One region of the Paenibacillus sp. FSL H3-0286 genome, then DNA from elsewhere that is predicted to be linked to it. Evidence: a T-box and tRNA genes for the amino acid it is inferred to sense, from the RefSeq annotation. Region 1 holds a T-box; the other holds one or more tRNA genes.
The links. A T-box is a leader RNA that pairs with one kind of tRNA and senses whether it is charged. The one in region 1 lies ahead of MHB37_RS25790 (arginine--tRNA ligase), so its partner is inferred to be a tRNA-Arg.

Region 1 (4,424 bases):
TAGACTTTATCTATCACCTTACAGGTCGTGAGATCAGTCAAATTACTATCAACGGTACGGAAGTGCAAACAGAAGGTACACCTAACCGCTATCGTAGTGGTGGTGTTCGCATCAAACGTGCGGACTTTGATCGTCTCAGCACGGAAGCTGGAAATGTGATAGAGATTTATAAGTAACATTATATATAGAAGGGCAATCTCCGCGTTAAGCGCGGAAATTGCCCTTTTTTTGTATCTTCTACATTCGGTTCGGTGTCGGTAACCCAAGCACTTCGAGCACATCTCCCAAGATGTCCTTGAATCTTGAAGTAAGCCAGAGGCGGAATTCGATCGTAGCTGGATCGCCTTTTAGAATCGGACATACAGAATAGAAGTTGTTGAACAGGGTAGCTAAGGTATGTGCGTAAGTGCAGAGCGTATTTGGCGTCAACTCTATACTTGCTGAATGTAATGTCTCCGGCCAGAGGTTTAGCTGTCTTAGCAGCGCAAGCTCTGCTTTTTCCAATTCGGAAGGGAACTGAAGCTGTGCGGCAGCTGTAAGGATTGGGATCGTAGCTTTACTCAAAACGCTTGTCGCACGCGCAAAAGTATACATCAGATAAACTCCGGTATTGCCGGATATTTCGGTAGCCTGTTTGAAATCAAACACGATTTCCGTTCCTAAATTAAACCGTAGCAGATAGTAGCGAATCGCAGCAGTGGCAATCAATCGGCTGGAGAGGCCGTCTTTATCGGAACGTGAGTGCTCAATGTTCTGTTCCATAAGCTCCACCAGATCGCTTACCTTAATCCCGATTCCCTGGCGTCCGGACATAGCATAAGAAGTTTTGCCTTCTGAAATATCTATACCCAGCTCGGCCGCCGAGGCGGGACTAAGAGATACAACACCATAACTCACATGATGGAGTTTGTCTGCTTGCTCGTTATAACCTAGTGCCCCTAAGGCTTGCTTAACCATCTGTTGTGGATATTCCTGTCTGTAATCGATCACATTGATGACTCTGTCCGCGTGCCCATAAGATTCTTGGGTTCCAGTTAATCCAGTTGTCCATAAACCGGACGAGAATTCGCTATAGGAGAAATCTTTGGTCAAAAGACCAAATTTCCAGAGATGATAGGCAATATCTTTGGCTGTATACGTTAAAATCCCATTCGAACGCACCAGCACCTTATCGAGCTGATGCTCCTCTGAATCCGCTCCAATGTTAGCCTCTGTTCCTTGCTTCAGCACCCAGCAGCCTGCGAGTTTACCTTCAGTCTCTTGTACAAAAACGGCTGTCTGCTTCAGTAGCTCAGCTGCGGCTGCCCAAAATCCCTCTTTTAAAATACTGCTCTCCCATACCAGCAAATCATAATAAATCCCAAAATGTTTCATTTCCTCTACATGCTCTCTAACGATGCGTTCAGCTACAAGGTTGCCCAGCCAGGCTTCGTTACCGCCCCCTAGTTCAAGTGAGTGGAGTATATCAGTGCGCTTGTGTGTCATCTCTGGGTTCAGCGCATATTCTTTGTTCACTTTGGCATAAAGATCCCAGCAAAAATCACCGAAACGTTGGTGTTCCCCTTCTAAAGGTATATTTAATAATCCAACAACTGTATCCGCCAGCTGATTGCCGAGATCATCAATGTAGTTATGGACCTCTACGTTATACCCAGTTCTTTTCATAATTCTGACTAGAGTATCGCCGATACAGGCGTTTCTTAGATGACCTACGTGAGCGGCTTTGTTGGGGTTGATAGAAGTGTGCTCGATGATGACTTTTTCGCCAGTGCTGGCAGGCAGTTCAAAGGAATGTTCAGCCCAGCTTTGCCAATTCATATACAAATTGATAAATCCGGGAGCAGCGACTTCAACTTTTTGTAAAAGACCGGCGAAGCGCCCTTGGAATTGAAGTTCTGCTTTCACTAATTCTGCTATGACCATTGGGGATTTTCGTAAAGTTTTGGCTAGCTGCATAGCGATATTGCATGAATAATCACCATGTTCTAGATTTGCTGGCTGTTCGATCAGAATGGCAATGTCCTCTGGATAGTCAGCTCCTAAGGTATTGAATACACGTTGTACACTGTGCTCGATTCCGTCTTTGATGATTTGATTTAACATGGTATACCCTCCTTTGAAAATACAAAAAAGCCCTCGTCTCAAAAGAGACGAGGGCTTTAGCGCTCGCGGTACCACTCTCGTTGCTGAACAAGTTGTTCAGCCACCTTACGGGATAACGGCCTTCAGCCGGGACTTCCTACTAAGGTTCAGAAGTCCATCTCACGGGTGCGCTTCATTAAAGGGATCTGTACCGGCTTACACTCTCCCGGCTCGCTGAGGACTAGATCTCGTTAATTACTCTCCCGCTCATCGATGCTTAATTAATTTTTACCAGTATACCTAATATTTCATAAAAAGCAATAGTGGTTAGCTTCTTAACAATCTTGGTTGCTCTTTGTTGTTAGATTATCAGTTTAGTAGATTATAAATTTGGAAAAAGAAGGCTGTCTTGTTATAGGACTAGCTGTTCCTTTGCACAACAGTCCACACGCTAACTCAAGCCAAGGAATATTACTATACGGAGCCACTAATCTTTCAATTTGTAGTGGAAGGGAGGAGTGAATAAAACATGGCTATTTTTTCTACTGGACCTATAGATAACAGCCCGATCCTAGGGGTCAGACCGTCGCAACTGGTAACCGTAAAAGTAGTTAATCGGGATTCTCTTAATCCTTATAATCTAGTTATTCAAGGTTTCCTTCTTAACGGATCAAGAACGATGTATGTGAATGAAACAGTAAATCTAGCACCTAATCAAGTTTTAACTAAGAACTATTTTGCCGACTTGGACGCATTTGAATTTGTGTTTACAACAGTAGAAGCAGTTGAAGCAGAGGTTGGGATTTCAGTCTGGGGAAAACAGAACTCGGGGGCATTGGTAGATCCTCATCGCATAGTTGCGTGGGAGAAGCAGGCAGTATTAATTTAATAATTATTTTTGTGACACAGTTAACGTTAAAGGAGTGATGAGAAATTGAGTTATTTATCTACCGGACCGATAGACAATAGTATGGTAGGGGGTGTAAGACCTACTCAGCATGTTACTGTCAAAATTGATAACCGAAGTGACATTGATTCATCAATGGCTCTTGTTCAAGGATACTATATGGATGGGACAAGAACTTTATATGTAAGCGAGCTGATAAATGTAGCACCTAATGAAGTTATAACACGTGATTATTATGGCGATTTTGATGCGTTCGAATTTATTTTTACAACTACAAGTCTGGTAGATGATCCGATTCAAATCTCAGTATGGGGAAAAAATAGCGTTGGCCAGATTGTGACTGCCCATCGACTTGTACATGCAGAATTGCTTGGTGTAACGCAAGGAATAACTGGCGCGACCGGCGCGACCGGGGCGACTGGTGCAACGGGAGCGGATGGAGCAACAGGAGCAACGGGAGCGACCGGCGCAGGAGAGACTGGAGCTACTGGTGCAGATGGAGTGACTGGGGCGACTGGTGCAACGGGAGCGGATGGAGCAACTGGAGCGACTGGAGCGACTGGAGCAGGAGAGACTGGGGCAACAGGTGCCGATGGAGTAACTGGGGCGACTGGTGCAACGGGAGCGGATGGAGTAACTGGAGCGACCGGAGCAGGAGAGACTGGAGCTACAGGAGCAGACGGAGTAACTGGGGCGACTGGTGCAACGGGAGCAGACGGAGCAACTGGAGCGACCGGAGCAGGAGAGACAGGTGCAACAGGTGCAGATGGAGTGACTGGTGCAACGGGAGCGGATGGAGCAACGGGTGCAACGGGAGCAGACGGAGCAACCGGGGCGACCGGAGCAGGAGAGACTGGGGCAACAGGAGCAGATGGAGCTACAGGTGCAACAGGAGCAACGGGAGCAGACGGAGCAACGGGAGCGACTGGAGCAGGAGAGACTGGGGCAACGGGAGCGGATGGAGCAACTGGTGCAACGGGAGCAGACGGAGCAACCGGGGCGACCGGAGCAGGAGAGACTGGAGCAGATGGAGCTACAGGTGCAACAGGAGCAACGACCGGAGAGCAGACGGAGGAGCAACGCAACAGGAGCGACTGGAGCAGGAGAGACTGGGGCAACAGGAGCAGATGGAGCTACAGGTGCAACAGGAGCAACGGGTGCTACCGGAGCGACCGGAGCAGGAGAGACTGGGGGGACTGGAGTCGATGGAGCAACTGGGGCGACTGGTGCAACGGGAGCAGACGGAGCAACGGGAGCGACCGGAGCAGGAGAGACTGGAGCTACAGGAGCAAACGGAGCAACTGGGGCGACTGGTGCAACGGGAGCTGACGGAGCAACGGGTGCTACCGGAGCGACCGGAGCAGGAGAGACTGGGGCAACAGGAGCAGATGGAGCTACAGGTGCAACAGGAGCAACGGGAGCAGACGGAGCAACG
Region 2 (4,424 bases), 1.5 Mb from region 1:
ATTACCGCTTGTGTATGATAAGAAGGAAAATGCGTACATGATTGGAAAAGGATCGGCCAAGGCCAAGTTGATGTTATCCAGCTACGGTACTTCTGTGTGGGTGAACAACTATTTCATTCGAGAGTATGAAGGGAAGTTAATTAATAATCGCCTCTATGTTCCATCAGGATTGTTAAATGATTATATGGGTTATAAGGTAGATTGGAGTCGGGCCGCCAGTAGGCTGAATGTGGTGAACAGACCGCAGAACGCGCTGACGGTAACCACGGAAACTTATGCTAAAGATCGGGCAGAAGCTTTTATTCAGCTTGATTATCCGAAGATCAGTGGATTGGGCAACTCCAGTGCGCAACAAGCTATTAATAATACTTTGAAGGAAAGTGTTATGAAATTCGCGGCGGGTGCAGAACAGGATATCTCCGATCGAGATGGAGCAGAGCCCAAATACACCTATGATTCAGGTTATGTAGTGACCTACAATCAGAATGGTGTGATCAGCATAGTGATGCATCAGTATAGTGATACGGGCGGGGCCCATGGAATGACTAACCGTGAAGCCTTCACCTTCTCGCTTAAGGATGGTAAACGTCTACTGTTGGGCGACCTGTTTGGAGCTAATCCAAACTACAAAAAACAGCTGAATGCAAAGCTGAGCAAGCTGCTGAAGGCAGAGGATAGTTATTTGGGAGGATTCAACGGATTGAATACGGAGAAATATTTCTATCTGAAGGACGACAAGGTTGTTCTGTTCTTCCAATTATATGAGTACACAGCGTATGCTGCAGGCTTCCCTGAGTATACTTTTAGTTTCAAAGAGCTTTTGCCGGATGGCAGTAGCCCGTTTGCTGGCATGAAATAAATGGCAATGTTTCGTCTCCGCTAATGTCGGCACAAGACATCTCCCCCTTACCAGAGTTGTCTCTTGTTCATATGCTAAAGGGAGTAACTAGTTTATGAACGGGGGAGAGCTATGGGCTACCAATATACTGCAATTGGCGATTCCTTGACGACTGGATTTGGTGCTCTGCCAGGTAACGGTTTTGTACCGGTGTACCGTAGAATGGCAGAAGGGAGACTGCGGACTACTGTAGCCTCTACGAATTTAGGCGTGAACGGAATGACTACTTCAGAGCTGGAGCAGCGGCTGCGCGGAAATTCCATGATGCGTGAGGCCGTTCGAGTAGCCGATATCATCACTGTGTCTATCGGTGGTAATGATTTGATTCACGCGGCCAAATCAGCAGCAAGACAGCAAGGAAACTTATCCGCAGAACTGCGGAGATCGCTTCAGGAATGCAAACAAAATTTCTCTGCAATTATGAATATCCTTATACAATTGAAGGCGAGGACTTGTAGACCTTTTATCATTAGAATTGTGGGATTATATAATCCCTATCCTCAGGTGGTTGGTGCGACAGAGTGGGTCAGACAGTTTAATCAATACGCAGCACAGTACAGCAGCCGAGTATGTGGATTTGCTTCGATTTATAGTGAGTTCGCAGGAAATGAGAGAGGGCTGTTATCCATTGATCATCTGCATCCGAATGGCCGGGGTTATCGCGTGATTGCCGAGAAGCTGGATGCGCTAGGTTATGGCGGGCTGGCGTGATTGGATTTAGGTCTTCTATAAAATATAAAGAGGCTGTGCTCTAACCATAACGGATAGAGCACAGCCTCTTTATATTTTTACTTTATAGCTTACACACCGCTAGGCAATGTCTTCTCGATTACTTTATCTACGATACCGTATTCAGCCGCGTCTGCAGCAGTCATGAAGTAGTCGCGATCTGTATCCTTCTCAATACGTTCTAGAGGTTGACCCGTACGTTCTGCTAGAATACGGTTCAGCTTATCGCGCAATTTGAGGATGCGGCGGGCACGGATTTCAATGTCCGTTGCTTGACCTTGAGCACCACCCAGAGGCTGGTGGATCATGATCTCGCTGTTAGGCAGTGCGAAGCGTTTGCCTTTGGCGCCAGCGTTTAGCAGGAAAGCTCCCATGGAAGCTGCCATACCCACACAGATGGTGGAAACATCTGGTTTAATGTACTGCATTGTATCAAAAATAGCCATACCTGCAGTAATGGAACCGCCTGGGCTATTCACGTAAAGGTGAATGTCCTTGTCAGGATCTTCGGCAGCCAAGAACAGCATTTGTGCGATGATAGAATTGGCTACCACGTCATTAACCTCCGTTCCAAGGAAAATGATGCGGTCCTTCAGCAGGCGGGAATAGATGTCATAAGCGCGCTCGCCGCGGTTGCTCTGTTCTACTACCATAGGAATATAACTCACGTGGAAAACCTCCTTGATATTGGTTCTTCAAATGTATTCATTTTTACTCTTGCCGTATTACCCACATGATAAACAAATTCAAACAAAAAGTCAAAGAAAGTCAAACTTATATTCAAAAAAAAGAGCCGACAAGCGGCTCTTTGGTTAAGTAGTAGTATAGGCACTACTAAATTATGTGCAAAAATGAAATTAATGGCGCGCCCGCCAAGAATCGAACTTGGATCTCAGGCTTCGGAGGCCTACGTCATATCCATTGGACCACGGGCGCAACAAAAATGATTATAATACAATTTTTACACAATTGCAATGTAATATTAATACTGGACAAGCGCTCTAGGGACAGGCATCGGGCGCTATATCTTTTTCTGACCTTATTAATGTATAAGAAGACAAGCGCTTGAGAATTCTACTCTCGGAAGACTTGCGCTTCGAGCAATATTTGGTTAGAATATGGGTGGGACTTAAAAAGTTTACCCGGGACGTTTTGAGACCATGAACAAGGGAATAGAGGAAGACGAAGTTGCAGGAGTGAAAGTATGCGTAATTTATTAGATATCCAAAAGCAGCTTCTGCCTGATCTCATGGAAACCCTTAAGAGACGGTACACGATTCTTCATCAGATCATGCTGTCCGATATTATTGGGCGCAGAACGCTAGCCGCTTCGCTAGATATGACTGAGCGGGTACTGCGTGCCGAGACGGATCTTCTGAAATCGCAAGGGCTTATTGAGATCGAGAGTGTTGGCATGCGCATTAGCGCTGCTGGACGTAGACTGCTTGATTTGCTAGAGCCGGTTGTTAAGAGCCTATTTGGTCTGGATGAGCTGGAAGAGAAAATTCGAGCAACGTATGGTCTGGATAAAGTTATTGTAGTACCGGGTGATTGTGAGTCATCGCCGTTCACCAAACGAGAGCTTGGCCGAGCGGGTGCGAAAGCGCTGCTGAGTATACTTCGCGCAGATGATACAGTTGCCGTCACAGGTGGATCGACGCTTGCCGATATGGCTGATCAACTGGCACCGCCGTTGTCCCTTTCCTATAAGAACGCTTGGTTTGTTCCGGCGCGTGGAGGATTAGGAGAGAGTATGGAGATTCAAGCCAACACGATTGCCTCAACAATGGCAAAGCGGGTTGGAGCCAACTACCGGTTGTTGCATGTCCCTGATTTGCTTAGCGGGGATGCATACCAATCGCTGGCACTTGACTCTAATATTGGAGAGATTGTACAAACCATCCGTAGTTCGCGTATTATTGTACATGGGATTGGGGATGCCATTGAAATGACCCGCCGCCGCAAACTGGACGAGGCTACAGTCTCGGAAATCCAGGGTGAAGGGGCAGTGGCCGAATCTTTTGGCTATTATTTCAATGAAGAGGGTCAGGTTGTCCATACCATGCTTACGATGGGTCTACGTCTAGAAGATATTATCCGGACAGAGAAAGTCATCGGTATTGCAGGAGGCAAACCCAAGGCCAAAGCCATTCATGCCATGCTGCGTTTCGGGCAGGAGAATATTCTCGTCACGGACGAGGCTGCTGCAGTAGAAATAGGCAAGGAAATTGACAATCAACTACAGCTATCTTCGTAGTTTTTAGATTGCAGGCAATAACATACTTCTTGCATCATACTTAACATTGTTGTCATGACAGACCTCACCGTCTGTTTTGAATAAATAAAACGAATTCTAGGAGGAACTATTCAATGAGTGTAAAAGTTGGAATTAACGGTTTTGGACGTATTGGACGCCTTGCTTTCCGCCGTATTCAAAATGTAGAAGGTATCGAAGTGGTAGCAATCAACGACTTGACTGACGCTAAGATGCTTGCTCATTTGCTTAAATATGATACAACTCAAGGTAAATTCCAAGGTGATGTTGAAGTGCATGATGGCTTCTTCAAAGTCAATGGTAAAGAAGTTAAGGTTCTTGCTAACCGCAACCCTGAAGAATTGCCATGGGGCGACCTAGGCGTTGATATCGTACTTGAGTGCACAGGTTTCTTCACAACTAAAGAAGCAGCTGAAAAACACTTGAAAGGTGGAGCTAAGAAAGTAGTTATCTCCGCTCCAGCTACTGGCGACATGAAAACTGTCGTTTACAACGTTAACGATGACATTCTTGATGGTACTG

Region 2: it has a tRNA-Arg gene. The T-box ahead of MHB37_RS25790 (arginine--tRNA ligase) is inferred to sense a tRNA for this amino acid. The anticodon was not compared.

Annotation. Positions count from the first base shown of each region.
Region 1 is NZ_CP150285.1:5,759,255-5,763,678, reverse strand. Features, by position in the region: gene MHB37_RS25795 (GH36-type glycosyl hydrolase domain-containing protein) at 1-176, shown strand, start outside; gene MHB37_RS25790 (arginine--tRNA ligase) at 238-2,103, opposite strand; T-box leader at 2,144-2,362, opposite strand; gene MHB37_RS25785 (hypothetical protein) at 2,612-2,971, shown strand; partial or broken gene MHB37_RS25780 (beta strand repeat-containing protein) at 3,053-4,424, shown strand, end outside.
Region 2 is NZ_CP150285.1:183,086-187,509, forward strand. Features, by position in the region: gene MHB37_RS00895 (DUF3298 and DUF4163 domain-containing protein) at 1-859, shown strand, start outside; gene MHB37_RS00900 (GDSL-type esterase/lipase family protein) at 971-1,609, shown strand; gene clpP (ATP-dependent Clp endopeptidase proteolytic subunit ClpP) at 1,699-2,295, opposite strand; tRNA gene MHB37_RS00910 (tRNA-Arg) at 2,489-2,563, opposite strand; gene MHB37_RS00915 (sugar-binding transcriptional regulator) at 2,832-3,884, shown strand; gene gap (type I glyceraldehyde-3-phosphate dehydrogenase) at 3,998-4,424, shown strand, end outside.